3 regions of the Salinicola sp. 4072 genome follow, and region 1 is predicted to be linked to each of the others. Evidence: predicted binding sites of a transcription regulator. Region 1 holds the regulator's gene; each other region holds the start of a gene.
The links. The regulator FliA, encoded in region 1, starts transcription of late flagellar genes. The targets are predictions, from matches to a motif close to CTAAAGTTNNNNNNNNNNCNGCCGATA.
Positions count from the first base shown of each region.

Region 2: R3F72_RS12720 (motility protein A) is a predicted target of FliA. The motif match lies at 1,404-1,430, and genes of this name have one in related genera.
Region 3: R3F72_RS17285 (FliC/FljB family flagellin) is a predicted target of FliA. The motif match lies at 4,050-4,076, and genes of this name have one in related genera.

Region 1 covers NZ_JAXOVV010000017.1:67,444-73,364, reverse strand. Annotated here, with positions in the region: gene pqiB (intermembrane transport protein PqiB) at 1-1,129, shown strand, start outside; gene R3F72_RS12570 (PqiC family protein) at 1,126-1,755, shown strand; gene R3F72_RS12565 (RNA polymerase sigma factor FliA) at 1,920-2,618, opposite strand; gene R3F72_RS12560 (flagellar protein FlhE) at 2,748-3,155, opposite strand; gene flhA (flagellar biosynthesis protein FlhA) at 3,266-5,350, opposite strand; gene flhB (flagellar biosynthesis protein FlhB) at 5,347-5,921, opposite strand, start outside.
Region 2 covers NZ_JAXOVV010000018.1:11,954-17,874, forward strand. Annotated here, with positions in the region: gene R3F72_RS12715 (GlxA family transcriptional regulator) at 1-1,023, shown strand, start outside; gene R3F72_RS12720 (motility protein A) at 1,580-2,389, shown strand; gene R3F72_RS12725 (OmpA family protein) at 2,394-3,044, shown strand; gene R3F72_RS12730 (EAL domain-containing protein) at 3,245-5,776, shown strand; gene R3F72_RS12735 (AzlD domain-containing protein) at 5,890-5,921, opposite strand, start outside.
Region 3 covers NZ_JAXOVV010000037.1:17,234-23,154, reverse strand. Annotated here, with positions in the region: gene R3F72_RS17300 (hypothetical protein) at 1-94, opposite strand, end outside; gene R3F72_RS17295 (tetratricopeptide repeat protein) at 140-1,465, opposite strand; gene R3F72_RS17290 (hypothetical protein) at 1,517-2,419, opposite strand; gene R3F72_RS17285 (FliC/FljB family flagellin) at 2,645-3,943, opposite strand; gene bcsQ (cellulose biosynthesis protein BcsQ) at 4,900-5,721, shown strand; gene bcsA (UDP-forming cellulose synthase catalytic subunit) at 5,723-5,921, shown strand, end outside.

The DNA.
Region 1 (5,921 bases):
CGCCGGCGACCCCATCACCTATCAGGGATTCACCGTCGGGCGCGTGGAGAACACCGAGTTCGATCCCGAAGAAAAGGAAATGCGCCATCGCCTTTACATCCAGTCGCCTTATGACGTTCTGGTCACGGACACCACACGCTTCTGGATCTCGTCGGGTGTCGACGTGCGCCTCGACTCCCAGGGCTTTCGGGTCAACGTGGAATCCATGGAATCGCTCATCGGCGGCGGCGTGACCTTCGGCGTGCCGGAGGATGTCGCCATGGGGCATCCCGCCGAATCCGAGGCGACCTACCAACTCTTCAGCGACGAGGAAAGCGCGCGTGAAGGCACCTTCGACCGCTACCTCGAATACGTGCTGCTGGTCGACGACACCGTACGCGGCTTGAGCCGAGGCGACTCGGTCGAGTACCGCGGCGTGCGCGTGGGGACCGTGGAAGCCGTGCCCTGGCGCTTCTCCGCTCCCCAGCCGGATACGCTGAACCGTTTCGCGATTCCGGTACTGATTCGCATCGAGCCACAGCGCTTCGACGACGCCATGGCGAATTTCGACGCCGAGGACTGGCGTGCCCGCCTCGAACGCATGTTCGAGCACGGCCTGCGCGCCACGCTCAAGGCCGGCAATCTGCTCACCGGCGCGCTGTTCGTCGACCTGAACTTCAGCGACGACGCACCTCCCTACGAGGCGATGACGTTCGACGACAAGCCGGTGTTCCCCACCATCTCCGGCGGCTTTGCCCAGATCGAACAGAAGGTCTCCAACCTGCTCGACAAGCTCAACGAGCTGCAGGTCGAACCGATCCTCGATCGTCTGGACGAGACCATGCAGACCTCCCAGCAGACGCTCGAACAGGTGCGCCAGATCGCCGAGTCGGTCAATGCCATCGTCTCCGACCCTGCGACCCAGCAGTTGCCAGGCAGTCTCAATGACACGCTGCAGGAACTTCAGAATACGCTGAATGGCTTCTCTGCCGGTTCTTCGGGGTATCGTCAGCTGAATGACACGCTCAAGCAGCTGGAGATGCTGACGCGGGATCTGCAGCCAGTCGCCAAGACCTTGAGCGAAAAACCCAACGCGCTGATTTTCGACCGTGAAGTTCAAACCGATCCCGTGCCGAGGGCTCCCCAATGATGAAGTCGTCCCTGCCCCGTTGGCGCCGAGTTGGCGCCACCGCCCTGCTGGCGATCGCCGCCGCGGCGCTTGCCGGCTGCGCCTCCCAGTCGACGCCGACCAACCGGTATACCTTGCCGAAGGCCGACAGTCCGCAGCAGGCGAGCGAACCTTCTCCGCAAGCGGCCACGCTGGCGGTCGGTCCTGTCGAGGTGGCCAGCTACCTCGACCAGGAAGGGATCGTCATGCAGACCAGCGATATCGAACTCAACGCGGCCAACCAGAACCTGTGGGCCGAGTCGCTGGGGCAGCAATTGACACGCCGTCTGCGGCAATCGCTGGCGGCCAATCTGCCGGATATCGTAGTCCTGAACACCGCCCGCAGCGAAGCGGGTGCGCAACGACTGACGCTCAGTGTCGACCAGTTTCAGGGCCGCTATGACGGTCAGGCGGTGGCATCGGGGGAATGGCAGCTCCATGATGGCAACGACCTGGTGGCACAGCGCCACTTCGAGGTCGCGCAACCCTTGAGCGATGACGGCTATCCTGCGCTGGTGCGCACTCTGGGTACCGTGTGGGACGACGTGGCGCGGCAAATCGCCGAAGACATCCGCGCTGTCTCGACGACGTCGCCAGCCGCCGACTAAGCAACGCCCAACGTCAAAGCGCCTATCCAACCGGGCATGACAACGTAGCCATGCCCGGTTGGATAGGCGCTCGGGATCTGTCGAGTGTTCCGGCTTGGGCAGAGCGCCCGATCTCGATCGGAGCTCAGACGATTAGTGATTCAGGCGACTAGTGGTTCAGGCGATTAGTGGTTCAGACGGCTGCGTAGACGCGCTACCGCCTGGCTGTGCAACTGGCAGACGCGGGATTCGCTGACGCCGAGCACAGCGCCGATCTCCTTCAAGTTGAGCTCTTCCTGGTAATAGAGCCCCAGCAACAGCTTTTCCCGCTCCGGCAAGGCATCGATCGCTGCCATCACATTGGTACGGTTGTCTGCATCGAGCAGCGCCTCCAACGGCGATGGCAGGTTACCTTCCGCAACCGAGGCGATGCCGTTCTCGGTGTCGCTCTCGTCGTACGCCAGCAGAAAGCCGTTGTTGGCATCGGCCAGCAGCTGGTGATAGTCGTCACGGGACATGCCCATCTCCTGGGCGATTTCGCGCTCGTCCGGCGCCCGCCCCAAGTGCTGCTCCAGCCGACGCACGGCCTGGTCCAGCGCCCGGGCGTTACGCCGTACGCTGCGCGGCATCCAGTCACGGCTACGCAGCTCGTCGATCATCGCGCCGCGAATGCGCTGGTTGGCATAGGTCGAGAAACTCGCGCCGTGCGAATTGTCGTAGCGCCCCATGGCGTCCAGCAGACCGAGCATGCCGGCCTGAACGAGATCATCGAGTTCCACGCTGGCGGGTAGGCGCACCTGAAGGGAGAGCGCGTGGCGTCTCACCATCGGCATGTACTGCTCAATCAATGCGTGCTGATCGATTTTGCCCTGTGCGGTATACATCGAATGGCCTCGTGCAAAACACCTTACGGTCATGGGACGCATGACCTATATCCCATTATGCCGCGCGGACGCCGAGCCAAGACGGCAAACTGCCCGTTTTCCAGCGGCTATTTCGGCTGTTTGTCGGCCTCACTGGCGGTAGTCGACGATCAGCTGGCCGCCGGAGATTACCCGGTTGCCGTTGGCATGCTTTCCCGGTGGCCACAGGAAACGCAGACGGAACGGAATGGACGTGGCTCGCCCCGAAAAGCGCTGCGTTTCCCCTCGCGACCGAGCCAGCGGTAGACAGAGCTGCCCATGGCAGAGCCAGGTCTTCAACGTCGGCGCTGGCGTATCGGTCTCGAACACCCAACGAACATTCGCGATTTCGCCCTGTTCCGCCGACGGCGGCAGCGTGATCGGCGCACTTTCCAAGGGTCGCTCCGACACCACGATCGTCTGGCGCGGCAGTTGGCCTACCCAAGTGGCCTGGGCCGCCCAGGCCGGCGCGATCGTACCCATGACCATCACAACCGTGGTGATCGCACCGCCTAGCATGCAGGTGGCCTTTGAGCGCACGTTCGGCACCAGGGAAAACGCTCTTAACAGAGACGACGCCCGTGGCATCGTAGACAGGGTCCCCGTTCTCATCGACCGGACACCGCCAGTCATGACGATGCCCCGATGGTCGTGGTGACTCGCAAGTTGCGGTCATCAGGAATTTCAGCCTGAGAAAGCACGACCAGGGACTTGATCTGACGACGCAGGAAACGTGCCAGCAGCGCCCGCAGGCCATGCTGAACGACCAGCACGGTGGGCTCGTCACGGCTCTGCTGTCGCTCCACCGCAGCGGCGGTCTGTTGCATCAGCGTATCGGCCAGCCCCGGTTCGAGCGCGCCGCCGTTGTTGAGCGCTTGAGCCAGAACCTGCTCCAGCCGGGGTTCCAGCCCCATTACGTGCATCGGCTCGCGTCCCGGGAACCACTGCTGGGTAATCGCCCGGCCCAGCGCAACGCGTACCAGCGCGGTCAACTCGTTGGCATCGGATTGCTGCGGCGCGTACTCCGCCAGCACGTCGAGAATCGTGTGCATGTCGCGGATCGGGACGTCTTCGGCAAGCAGGTTCTGCAGGATGCGTTGCAACGTCGTCAGCGCCAGCAGCTTGGGCACCACGTCTTCCACCAGCGACTTCTGCTGCTCCGCCACCTTGTCCAGAAGCTGCTGGACCTCGGCGCGTCCCAGCATGTCGCCAGCGTTTTCATGCAGCAGATGGTTGAGATGCGTGGCGATCACGGTGCTCGCGTCCACCACGGTGTAGCCGTAGATCTGGGCTCGCTCCCGTTGCGCCGTATCGATCCAGTAGGCGGTCAGGCCAAACGCAGGGTCCTGGGTCCGGGTTCCATCCAGCGATCCGGAAACCTGGCCCGGGTCGATCGCCAGCCACTTGCCCGGAAACGCCTCCGCACGACCGACTTCCACGCCCTTCAGGGTGATCACGTAGGCGTTGGGGCTCAGTTCGAGATTGTCGCGAATATGGACGACCGACGGCAGGAACCCGACGTCCTGGGCGAACTTCTTGCGCACACTCTTGATGCGTCCCAGCAGTTCCCCCTGCTGGCGCTGATCCACCAGCGGGATCAGGCGGTGCCCCACTTCCAGGCCCAGGGTATCGACCAGTTGAACGTCGTCCCAACTCGCCTCCGGCGTTTCCTGTACTGCCGGCGGTGCCTTTTCTTCCACTGCGCGCACGGCTTTGACCTGCTCGCGCCGGGACATCCACCAGCCCAGCGCCCCCAGGATGATGGCAAACAGCAGGAAGACCACGTTCGGCATGCCGGGGATCAGACCGAGCAGTCCCATGACGCCAGCCGCAAGGAACATGACGCGCGGATTGTTGAAAAGCTGACTCAACAGCTGCTGACCGACGTCCTGATCGGTATTGACGCGGGAGACCGTGACGCCCGCCGCCGTCGAGATCACCAGCGCCGGGATCTGGGCGACCAGGCCGTCGCCCACGGTCAGCAATGTATAGGTTTTCACGGCTTCGCCGAATGGCAGGCCATGCTGCGCCACGCCGATCATCAACCCGCCGATCAGGTTGATCACCATGATCAACAGGCCGGCCATGGCATCACCGCGGACGAACTTGCTGGCACCGTCCATGGAGCCGTAGAACTCCGACTCCTGATTGATCTCGGTACGCCGCCTGCGAGCCTCTTCCTCGCCGATCAGACCGGCGTTGAGGTCGGCATCGATCGCCATCTGCTTGCCGGGCATGGAATCCAGGGTGAAACGCGCCCCCACCTCGGCGATTCGCCCGGCGCCCTTGGTGATGACCATGAAGTTGATCACCACCAGAATCAAAAACACCACCAGGCCGACGGCGAAGTTGCCGCCGATCAGGAACTCGCCAAAGGCCTCGATCACCTTGCCTGCGGCATCGCCCCCCTCGTGCCCTTCCATCAGCACTACACGGGTGGATGCCACGTTCAGCGACAGTCGCAGCAGCGTCGAGAACAGCAGGACCGCCGGGAACGCCGCGAAGTCCAGCGGCTTTTCCGTGAACATACTGACCAGCAGCACCATGATCGACAGCGCGATATTGAAGGTGAAAAAGAGATCGAGCGCGAATGGCGGCAACGGCAGGATCATCATGCTCAAGATCATGATGATCAGCACAGGGCCGGCCAGGATCTTGAACTGCGTGTCAGCCGGCCACTTGCGCTGACCGAACCACTGGGTGAGCGCGTTCATTCACTCTCCTTGGAAGAATCTGACGCCGCTTCGTCTAGCGCTGGCGGCACGGGCAGGTCGCGGGGCGTTGGCGGAATATCGCCGCCGTCGGTTTCGACCTGTTTGAGGCGGAAGGCCCAGGCCAGGACTTCGGCAACCGCCGTATAGAGATCGCCAGGGATCTCCTGTTCCAGATCGACATGGTGATACAGCGCACGCGCCAGCGGCGGCGCCTCCAGTCGCGGTATGCGATTTTCGTCGCCGAGCTCCCTGATCTTGGCGGCGACGTGATCGGCCCCCTTGGCGACGACCCGGGGAGCGGACATGGAATCCTGCTGGTAGCTCAGTGCCACGGCATAGTGCGTCGGGTTGGTCACGATCACGTCGGCGGTCGGCACCTTGCTCATCATCCGCCGTCTCGCCATGGCCTGCTGCTGAGAGCGTATGCGGCCCTTGACGTGCGGGTCGCCCTCGGTCTCCTTGTGTTCCTGTCGAATGTCCTCGCGGCTCATGCGCAGCTTCTTGTTGTGGCTCCAGAGCTGGTAGGGAACGTCGATCAGGATGACCAGTATCAAAGAGGTCACGATGAGCG
Region 2 (5,921 bases), on a different contig from region 1:
TCGCTGGCGTCGGCCATCGAGCCGCTGCGCATGGCCAATCAGCTTGCCGGCCGCGAGCTGTACCGCTGGTACGTGATGACCATGGACGGGGCGCCGGTGCGGGCGAGCGACGGTATGCAGGTCACGCCGGATGCCAGCGCTCACTCACCGTTGAGGCTCGACTGGCTGGTGGTCTGCGGGGGTGTCGCGCCACAGCGCTCGGTAACGCCGGCGCTGCTGACCTGGCTGCAGAGCCGCCAGCGCCAGCTACGACGGGTCGGTTCGGTGTGCACCGGTAGCTGGGCCCTGGCCCAGGCCGGCCTGCTGAACGGTTACGATGCCAGCATTCATTGGGAGTGCCTGGCCGCGATTCAGGAAGCGTACCCGCGCACGGCCTGGAGCACGCGATTGTTCTCGATCGATCGCGATCGCTTCACGGCCTCCGGCGGCACCGCGCCGCTGGACATGATGCTCAACCTGATCGGACGCGATCACGGTCGGGACCTGTCGGCGGCCATCTCCGAGATGTTCATCTACGAGCGGGTCCGTGGCGAGGAGGATCAGCAGCGGGTGCCGCTCAAGCATGTGCTGGGCACCACGCAGCCGAAGCTTCTCGAGATCGTGGCGTTGATGGAGGCCAACATCGAGGAGCCGATCGAGCTCGACGAACTGGCCAGCTATGTCGATGTCTCCCGGCGTCAGCTGGAACGCCTGTTCCAGCGCCACCTACACTGTTCGCCATCGCGCTACTATCTCAAATTGCGGCTGACGCGGGCCCGGCAGCTGCTCAAGCAGACGCCGTTGCCGATCATCGAGATCGCCTCCGCCTGTGGCTTCGTTTCCACGCCGCATTTCTCGAAGTGCTACCGAGAGTTCTTCGGCACGCCACCGCGCGAGGATCGCGGCGAGACGCTGAAGATTCGGCGGTTGGAACCGGCGGTCATGCCGACGGGCGACGCATCACCGACGCCCTCCAGCAGCGCGAGTGTCGCGTTGAGCCATGCCCGGGGGGAGCCAACCTACGCCAGCGTCGCGCTAGGGTGACGGCCTCCTGGCATCTGTGACACGGCCGGCCCGGCGAATCCGCCGAGGTTATCTTGCCGGCCATGCCGGATACATCCGTGCTCGCCCTCCATCGGTCTTTTGCTGACTTGCCCACGCGATCCGCGGCATGGGCGGAATCGTTCTTCTCTCGTGTTTCTCTCCTCGCGCCTTCGCTCGTGACCGTGATATCGGGCGCACCTCGCGTGTGCCTGATGGTTACTGTGGCGCCCGACCTCGATCTTCAGCACGTCCCTCTTTCCGAGCCTTTTCCCAGCCGAACATGGCGTGATGTCTTCCTGACCGGCCGGCGACGATTCGGCGCGGGCGAGAAGCGTGCTCCTGTAAAGGATGAAAAAAATAGTCAAAATATATTAAGGAATGTAAATTTCCCCTGATTTTGGCCGTTCTTATGGGGGAGGGCGTCGACTCGATCCCGCCTCCCGTTTCTGCCAAGCCAGGCGTCTGGTAGCCAATCGCCGCCCGCGCATCGACCCGATGTCGTTCCCGATGACGGGAAGCCTGCCACTGACGTTCAACGACCGCAAAGGAGCCATTGATGAATCCCTCGACGCTGATAGGCATTTTCGCCAGCATCGTGCTGCTGATCTGCGTCCTGTTCTTCACTGCCGAATCGCCCGAAAGCTTCATCAACCTGCCGGGGCTGGCGCTGGTGATCACCGGCACTTTCGCGGCCACCTTCATCAGCTATCCGCTGAAAGAGGTCTTGCGGGTGGTGCGTCTGGTCGGCGTGGTATTCAAGCGTGAAGACACCCATGTGCGTGCCGATATCGATGAACTCGTCCGCCTTTCCAAACTGTGGACCCAGGGCGACGTGCGCGGGGTCGAAAACCAGCTCGAGTACGTGCGCAACCCGTTCCTTCGCTCGGGGATCCAGCTGCTTATCGCCAATACCCGGGAGGATGAGATATTCGACGTGCTGCAGTGGCGCATCACTCGGCTCAAGGCGCGAGAGCAGGCGGATGCGCAGATATTTCGCACCATGGCGACGTATGCGCCAGCGTTCGGCATGATCGGGACACTGGTCGGGCTGGTGAACATGCTGGAAGTGGTCGACGCCGGGCAGCTCGACATCATCGGCCCGCGCATGGCTGTGGCCCTGCTGACGACCTTCTACGGCATTCTGATGGCCAACCTGGTGTTCAAGCCGATCGCGGTGAAGCTCGAACGCCGCACGGAAGAGCGGTTGATCACCATGAATATGGTGTTGGAGGGGATCTCGCTGATGAGCAAGCGCCGCCTGCCGTCGTTCATCGAAGAGACCCTGCACTCCTTCGTCGCCAATTACCACGACGAGCTGAGCGATCGCAACGTGAAGCCGCGGCCCGCCCCGGCGCAGGAGGGGTAGTCTCATGCAGAACCACGCAATGCAGCGACTGCTGGCGCCACCGAGCACGGCCGGGGGAGAGGAAGAGGGCTGGTTGACCAGCTATCTGGACGTGCTGACACTACTGCTGACCCTGTTTGTCCTGCTGCTGGCGATCATCCCCAGGGGGCAGGGAGACGACGCCACGGCAACCGAGGTTGCTGCCTCGGTGGCGAGTGCGGGCGCCGGTATTCAGCCGCGACACGAGGGGTTGAGCCCCCGTTTCGCCAATCTCGATATCCCCGGCGTTCGCGTCATCGAGGGGCAGCAGGGTGTCACCCTGCGCATCGAGGACAACCTGCTCTTTCCTAGCGGGCGGTCGACACTGCTCGACCAGGGCCGAACGACGATCGCCAGCCTGATCGGCGAACTGAAGGCGTTCGACGGCGAGATTTCCGTCGAGGGACATACCGACAACGTGCCGATTTCGACGCCGCAGTTTCCATCCAACTGGGATCTGTCGGCAGCGCGGGCGATCGCCGTGGTGCGGTACCTGGTGGGGCAGGGCGTCGATGCTTCGCGCCTGCGCGCGATCGGCTATGGCGATACGCGTCCGGCGGCCAGTAACGCGACCTCGGCGGGGCGAGCTTCCAATCGCCGGGTTGATATTCTGCTGACCGCACCGACGCCGCCATGATCTTCGGGTATGGCTCGGCCAGGGCAGCGATAGAAAAATGGCGATAGAACGTTGGCGGTAGAACGATATCAATAGAACGTTGGCGATAGCACGATATCGATAGAAAACGGTGGCAATAGACCAGCAACAGGCGCTTCCCTCGCCTCGATGGCGAGGTTTCCGGAGCGATTGCCCATTTGATCATCAAGCATGGTTATAGCGTGACGAGACATTCCCCGAGCGGGACGGCAATCGATGAACCCAGAGTCGCGGAGTTGATCAGCGGCGAGCTGCTGACCTGTGACGTATCGGCCACCCTTGGCGATGCCATTCAGCGCATGCATGCCGCCAGGGCGAGTTCTGTACTGGTGACGCAGGACGATGAAATCCGCGGTATCTGGAGCGAAGGCGACGTGCGCCGCCTCGATCTGTCCGCCCCGAACCTGCTCGACGCGCCGGTTGCCCAATCGATGAGCAGCCCGGTGGTACGTATTGCCCACGAGGCCGGGCTCGACGAGGCTGTCTTGCTGATGAAGCGCCGACGCTTGCGCCGCCTGCTGGTGGAAGACGGCGAGGGGCGCCCGCTCGGCATGATCACCCAGGCAGATATCGTCCGGAGCCAGGGTGTTGAACACTACCTGGCGATACGCGACATCGGCTCGATCGTTTCCCATTCGCCGCTGGTGCTGGCGGCTTCACTGCCCCTGGAACAGGCCGTGATCCGCATGCGTGAAGCGAACGCCGACGCGGCGGTGATCGACCACGGCAACGGTGCGCTGGGCATTTTCACCGAGCACGACATGGTGGCATGGCTGGCGGGCGGACGCATGAGCTGCTGCCTGGGCGAGGCAGGGAGTTCGACCCTGCTGGCCAGGCCGCAGGGCATGGCGCTGGCGCAGGCCCTGGAGCTGCTGCGAGAGCAGGCGTTTCGCCATCTCGGCGTGCTCGACGAGCAGGGCGAGTTGCGTGGCCTGCTATCGTTCGCCGACATCATGGCCGGCTTCGAACACGAGATCGCGCTGCAGCTCAAGGAGACGCTGAAAGCGCGGGACAAAGCCCTGCGTGCCTCCGCGGAGCACCTGCGTCTTGCTCACCGGGTCATCAATGCCTCGATGGACAGCATCATGATCACCGATGCTCGCGGCGTCATTCAGTCGGTCAATCCCAGTTTCACCGTGGTGACCGGTTACAGCGCGGAGGAAGCCGTCGGCAATCGCCCCAGCATGTTGAGCTCCGGGCGTCAGACCAAGGCATTCTATTGCGACATGTGGAGCACCGTGCTGGAGCGGGACTACTGGCAGGGCGAGATCTGGAACCAGCGCAAGGACGGCGAGACCTATCCCGAATGGCTCACCATTACCGCAATCCGCGACGACGAGGGCCAGATCCAGCAGTTCGTGGCGATTTTCAGTGATATCTCCGATCGCAAGCGGCGGGAGGCAAAGCTTCACCGGCTGGCCAACTTCGACGACCTGACCGGCCTGGCCAACCGGCGGCTGTTCTTGAGCCGGCTCGAGCAGGCGCAGGCCAACGCTCGTGAGCGCGGCCACTGCATGGCAGTGCTGTTTCTCGATCTCGACCTGTTCAAGCGCATCAACGATACCCTCGGCCACCATGCCGGCGACCGGGTGATCTCTACCATCGCCACGCGCCTGCAGGCTTTGGCCGATGACGGCGAGTCGGTGGCACGCCTCGGCGGTGACGAGTTCGCCGTACTCATTCACGAGATAGCGCATCCCGACGCGCTCGAAGCCCAGGCGGCGCGGCTGCTGGAAAGCCTCTGCCGTCCGATCGAAGTGCTCGGCCACACGCTCAGCGTGTCGGCCAGTATCGGCATCGGTCTCTACCCCGAAGACGGCGAGAGCGCTGAAATTCTGCTCAAGCATGCCAACACCGCGATGTCGCGTGCCAAGGAGGCGGGCCGCAACCAGTGGTGCTTCTACCAATCGGACATGGGGGAGCACGACCAGCGGGCGCTGACGCTGGAGCAGAGCCTGCGCCGGGCGCTCGACAACGATGCGCTAGAGGTGGTCTATCAGCCCCAGGCGGCGCTGGAAGACAAACGCCTGGTCGGCTTCGAGGCGTTGCTGCGCTGGAACGATCCCGAACTGGGTGTCGTGTCACCGCAGCAATTCATTCCGCTGGCCGAGAAGCTCGGCATGATCGATCGTATCGGTCGCTGGGTATTGGATCGCGTCTGTGCCCAGCTTCATGCCTGGCGACACCTGGCACGCGTGCCGGTAGCAGTCAACGTCTCGGCGCTGCAGCTCAGCGATCGGCGCTTCGTCGACGACGTCGAAAGGTGTCTGGCGCGTTATGCGCTGTCGCCGGAGCTGATCGAGCTGGAACTGACCGAGAGCGCCTTGCTGCCGAATTCCGAGACGACGCATCGAATGTTGCAGCGACTGCGGGACCGCGGCATTCGCCTGCTGATCGACGACTTCGGCACCGGTTATTCGTCGCTGGCCTATCTGCGCCAGTTGCCGATCAGTACACTCAAGATCGACGCCAGCTTCGTCCGGCAACTGCCTGACAGTTACAAAGATGGCGAGCTTGTCGGCGCGATCCTCGCCATGGCCAACGCGCTGGGGCTAGACGTGATCGCCGAAGGGGCGGAAACCGACGCCCAGGCCGATTTCCTGCGCGCGAAAGGTTGCAAGATCGTTCAGGGCTACTGGCTGTCGCGACCGCTGGCCGCGAATGCCGCCAGCGAATGGCTGGGTCGCCTTTCTACCGACGATGCCTCGCCATAGACGCCGCATCACGATATCGGCGATCGTGGCGCGCCGTGACCACCGGCGCGGCCGTGCATGAAACGGCAACAGCTTCTGGGGCATGAAACGGCAACAGCCCTTGGGGATACGGTTCACATCAGTGAGCGCGCCACGATCACCACCA
Region 3 (5,921 bases), on a different contig from region 1:
CTTGTTCACGCAGACTATCCTGATTGTAATATGCGGTATTTTGAATGGCAGTTGACCCAGTTTTATAGGTTCCGCAGTGTATCGTTGCTTTCATCTCTAAACTCATGTCAATAGATAGCTAAGGTGTTTGGCGGCTGCTTTAGTTAAAGGTTATTTTTTTAGTAATGGCGTTCTCTAATGCAGTGCCGAAGCTTTCGTCTGGCTTCTCGAATGTAACACCACTTTCTTCATCAGTAGAGGAGGAGGCTGACTGAGACCTACTAAGCATCTCTCCTGGCAAAGCAGCTTCTATATGGGCTTTAACCCGTTTTACCAACTCGTCATTTGGTAAGTGGTTTAAAGTGTGCTCGGCCGTGGCTAGAGCTTTCTTCAAGTTACCTTTTTCCCAGTGAGAAAAAATGCGTGAAAAGGCATAGCACTGCGTCAGCAAGGAAAAGCCGCATAAATTCTTGGCGGCAATAACCGTGTCAAAATAGGGGTCGGATATTGTCCATTCACCATAGATCGTCTCGAGCCAAACCTCCGGCTCTTTCAAAGACCAAATAGGCTGGCCGGTGGGGGAGGTATCTTTTTGTAGGTTGATCTCAACATACTTTGTATTGCGGCTCCATTCATAAGGGACGTTATCCATCCAGAAGCCGGTGAATGTCTCGTTGGTTTGCGGGTCGACCACGAATCCGGAGAGATCTAGCGTAACTTCCTTGACTGGGTGAATGAACGCCCGGGGATTGGTTATATGCGCCATTCTTAGATCAATCCAGCCGTTACTTTCCAGACACTGGCAGGCTTTTTCCATTTCGCTGTGAGGAATGCCGAAGTCGATGTCCTTGTCGAAAGGCAAAAGACCGCCTTCCCGTACCAGCCCCAACAGGGTGCCGTAAGAGGCAAAGGCATGGATGCCTGATTTTGCAAGCAGGGTCAGGGTATCCCACATCAGTTCTTCGGTTGCCGGCTTGTCGAAGTCCTGCTTTTTCTTGGGAGGGTTATCATTGTTGGTGGGGTATCCAAGTCTCAATTCAAGCGCATAGCGGAAATGGTCGATTGCCTCTGGTAATTTGCCTTGCTTCTGCATGGCCGCACCATACACGAGGTGTACCGGAGGGTTGTCCGGGGCTTGGTCCAGGGCGTGTTCTAAAAGAGGAAGAGCCTTTTCCAGATTGTTATGCTTGCTATGCGTTTGCCCCAGCTCGATAAGTGCGGGTATGAAGTTGGGCGCGATTTCCAGCGCTTTTTCGAGATGGGTGATGCCTTCACGGATTTGCCGTCTCTCTACCTGTAGCTTTCCTAGCTCAAAATAAAGAGTTGCGTCTTTAGGCGCCAGGCCGGCAGCCTGCTTGTAAACCTGAATGGCGGCATCTGGCTGACTGTCACGCGCCAATACACGCGCACGCTGTTTATAAGCTTCGATCGCGTTCTGATGTTTGGATCGGGGCGGTGCCGGACGTGATGACTTTCTCTTGCTCATGTGCATTGATTCCTGAATGACGAGTACGCTGAGTTAACTAAGAGCTCTGAATTACCACGGTACGGGGCTATAAGCCGCTGTCAGAGTGAAAGTATCCTCTTCCTCGTGATAACGGCTGATGTAACCGCGTGAGATTAGATAGTCTCTCGCTCTTTTGGGATCATTCTGGTTTAGCACTTGGTATGAAAAGTCATGAATATCGAAAATGGTGTCCAGCAGGAATGCCAGCTTTTCCAGGCGCTCTGCGGGTAATGTCGCTATAAGGTCATTGTCCGGTATGAACAGGGCATCGACACACGTCATTTGGGTGGCTTGCTGTCTTTCGAGCTCGATGTCCGTTGGCAAATGGCTTTGATAATTTACGTTGTTGAGCCGATAGAAGCGAAAGCCATGGCGGGTCATCCACTGGTTGACGCGTGCAAAATCCGGCTGTTTCTGATGTGTGGGTGAAAAGGGCAGGCGTACCTGAAAGAGCAGCGCATCTTTCAGTGCGGTTTCACCATGTTTCAGAATGGTCAGGCTATCGTTGAGATCATCCAGCAACAGCCAGTCAATACTGTTTAGCCCCTCGATAGCATCGAGCGCAATGCTGTTGACAGGAATGCTGGATAGCAGGCGCGCTCCCTGCCTTGACGCTTGCGGCAAACGCTCAGGCGGTAACGGCTCCAACGTGCCGCTCAGTTCGGCATCCAGGCAGGCGAACAACGTTGCCGGCTCGCCATTGCCTAGCGTCACATGCGGAAAGAGCTGGAACTCATCGAGATCTGTCAGCGCTTCCTGATCGTGGAGGCGGCTAGCCGGGTCGAAGGCGATGACGCTGAAGGCATTCAGCGCCATCAGATCCAGGAAATTATCCTGCTGGGAGAGCCGGGCGCCATTGTCGAGCACCGTGATCCGGCCATTGAGGCGCCAATTGAATGACGTCTCTGTAGTGGTGACAGATAGCCCGGTCATGGGGTGTCGCTCCATCTGGTAAGCTTTCTATTGGCTTGACGAAATAGGCCTGCATGAGGCAATGAAGCCGCTATTCGTGTGTTTTCCGGCAACGCCTGTAACGCCAGTTCTTTGACTTGTAGGGTAGGGCTTTTTCCCCGCTCTGGATGCCAAAAAAAGGCCCCCAATAGGGGGCCTTTTCTGTCAACTGCCAAAGAGGGATCGCCTCTTTGGTTGCTGGCTTGATTAACCGAGCAGAGACAGCACTGACTGCGGCACCTGGTTGGCCTGGGCCAGGACGGAAGTACCGGCCTGCTGCAGGATCTGGGCGCGAGTCATGTTGGAGACTTCGACGGCGTAGTCGGCGTCTTCGATACGTGAACGAGCGGCAGACAAGTTAGTGGTGGAAGTGCTCAGGTTGGTAATGGCAGAGTCGAAACGGTTCTGGATGGCACCCAGGTCCGAACGCAGATCATCTACCTTGCTCAAAGCCTTATCCAATGCGGCAAGCGGGTCATCGGTGGGAAGCTGCGTAGCAAGCTTCCCACCACGAGTTACGCTACCGTCGTCAGCAATAACAGCCTCGTAGTAGACCGGGCCGCTGCTACCGGAAGAATCCTTGATGACGTATCCGGGCGCACCTTCTTCAGTACCGCTGTAGGCAAAGACATTACCGGCGTCTACATCCGCACCTGAAAGAGATGTAGAGCTGCCGTATGTTGCTGTGGACGTCGAGGTGAGGCCAGCGCTAGTGACAGAGCTCTGAAGGGTGCCCAGGCTCACTGAGCCAGCGGAAGAAACGTTGACCGTGTAGTAGCCATCAGCCGAGCCGCCAGCGGCACTGGCATCACCAGTATACTGGACATAATAATTACCAGAGGCATCGGTGTAGAAACTACCAAAGCTACCCGCAGAAGTTGTATCGGCGGTAGGTGTAGCAAATGAAGAGGCGTCAAGAGTGGCCGTCTGCGCGCCGACAACCGCTGAAGCCGCTACGGCGCTGGTATTGATGCCCTTGGCAACACTGAAAGTACCCAGTTCCAAAGAAGTCGAGTCCATTTTCTTCAGATTGATAGAGATGACCTGGTTGTCATCTGCACCGACCTGGATATCGATCGTGGTTTTGGAGCCGTCCAGTACTTTGGTGCCGTTGAAATCGGTCTGCTCGGAAATACGGTCGATTTCACCGAGACGCTGGCCGATTTCGTTCTGGATCGACTCAAGATCAGACGCGGAGTTGGTACCGTTCTGCGCTTGAACCGTCAATTCACGGACGCGCTGCAGGTTATCGTTGATCTGGTTCAGCGCGCCTTCGGCAGTCTGGGCGACGGAAATACCGTCGTTGGCGTTACGCTGTGCCTGAGTCAGGCCGGTGATCTGGCTGGTCATGCGGTTGGCGATGGCCTGGCCGGCGGCGTCGTCCTTGGCGCTGTTGATGCGCGAACCGGAAGAAAGACGCTCCATCGCTGTCTGCAGGGAAGACTGCGACTTGTTCAGGTTCTGCTGACCAATCAGCGAGGTGATGTTGGTATTGATAACTGCCATTGTCGTATTCCTTTCTCACATGAGAGGGCAATTTGGGCCTGATCCGCTGCGCGATGGCAGGTAATGCCGGATCCTGCTGCAACGGCCCCGTGGCCGTTACCCCTGTTATCGGCGCTACCCAAATTTGCTTTAGGCCCATTTGAGAAATTTTTGATGTGCGTATGCGCAACGCGGGTCTGGTCTTGGGGAGAGGCCTGGCTACCTCACGTGGGGCGGCGCGTGGCGGCTAGCATGGCGCGCCTCGTGCCGGAAATTGGAATCACAAAATCATTCTTTTTGTGACGTTGAAACGGCTGATAGGCATTACTATCGTTACACAATGCTACAAAGAGCCGAGGTACATCGGCCAAACAGCGATAGAAAAAGAAATCGACGCAGGAATACCACGTGACGCTTCCCCAGGATGTTGCAACGCTGCTGGCGGCTACCGGTGTCGCCGAAACGGCGTATCGAGACTTCACCGCCGACGACTTCTCCCAGACACAAGCTGCGTCCCATTGGCGGTTGTTGAGACAGCTCGCGCCACGGGATGCCTCTTCGGTAGCGCCGGCTTCGGTCACGCCCCATGCGGCAGCCACGATACCGACGCCGAACAATGGCGATACGCCGCGCCGTTCTGCCGTCTTCTCTCCGGCGTCGTTCGATAGTCAGGCGCCTGCCGGCTTCCGAGATGATGCTTTCATGGTTTCCTCTTCGGATTCCGAGCCCTCCCAGCCCGGGAAGCGTGAGCGATCGCTGTTGGCCATGGCTGCTTCTGCCAGTGGGCCAGTCGCAGCCGCGGGCAACAGTGAGTCGGCCAGCGAACGGAAAGGCACGAGCCCGAGCCGCGATCAAGCTGGGGCAACTGCGGAACGTCGCCGGGAGGGCGCTTTTTTGCGTTTGTCGCTGAGGGGGCAGGCAAGCGAGCCACCCCGGCAGGAAGCCTCGTTGGCCAGTGTGTTGCAAAGGGTCTCTTCATGACGCTGATCAATCTGTTTTCCCCCAAGGGTGGCGTGGGGTGTACCACGCTATGCGCCAACCTGGGTGTGGTGTTGCAGCAGCTTGGCTATCGGGTGGTGCTGGTAGACCTCGATCCGCAGAACGCGCTGCACCTGCATTTTCATTTTCCCGCCACCGACGAGCGGGGCCTGGTCGATCGTTTCGATTCGGTGAGCGATTGGCAGGACCTGCTGATGGACCCGGCGGAAGGCCTGGAGCTTCTGCCTTTCGGCTCTGCCTCCGACGCGCAGCGGGATCGCTTCATGGCGATGCAGCATTTCCCCGGTGAGTTATCGCGCCGCTTGCGCGCGCTGGCGCAGGAACCCAACACCCTGATCCTGGTGGACGCCAATGTCACGCCGTTGCGAAAGGCATCGCCGCTGATCGACGAGGCCGATCTCAACCTGCTGGTATTGATGGCGGATGCCGGTTGCGTGGCCATGCTGCCGCGTCTGGAAGCCCAGGAAGGAAGCCTTCGCCGGGCGGGCGGAGAGGGGCGCCTCGGCTACCTGATCAACCAGATCGATACGCGGTCGCGACTGAAGCACGAGATCGCCGAGCTGATGCTGGCGCGGCTGTCGCCATTGCTGGTGGGGTCGGTGCATCGCGATGAGGCCATCGCCGAGGCGCTGGCGGAGCAGCGCAGTCTGTTCGAACAGGCGCCGTTCAGTGCCGCCGCCAAGGACATCGGGGAAGCGGCGCGTGCGCTGGCACAGCGATTCCCGCTTCGTTTCAGCGGCCTGCCGCCGACAGGCTCGCGCCGGGCCGGGTCGATACCGAATGCATCGGGGCAGCCCTGACATGTCAAACGGTTCTTCTCGTCGTCGCGAGACGGCTGGTCAATCGTGGCTATCCCGATCGATGGCGGTGGTGGCCCTGCTGGTTACCTTGCCGATCGTCCTGCTGACCGTGACCACGCCGATGTCGGTTACGCATCAGGGGATGTTCGGCCTGATCACGATCGTGGCGATGCTGGTGCTGCTTCGGCTCCGGGCGCGTT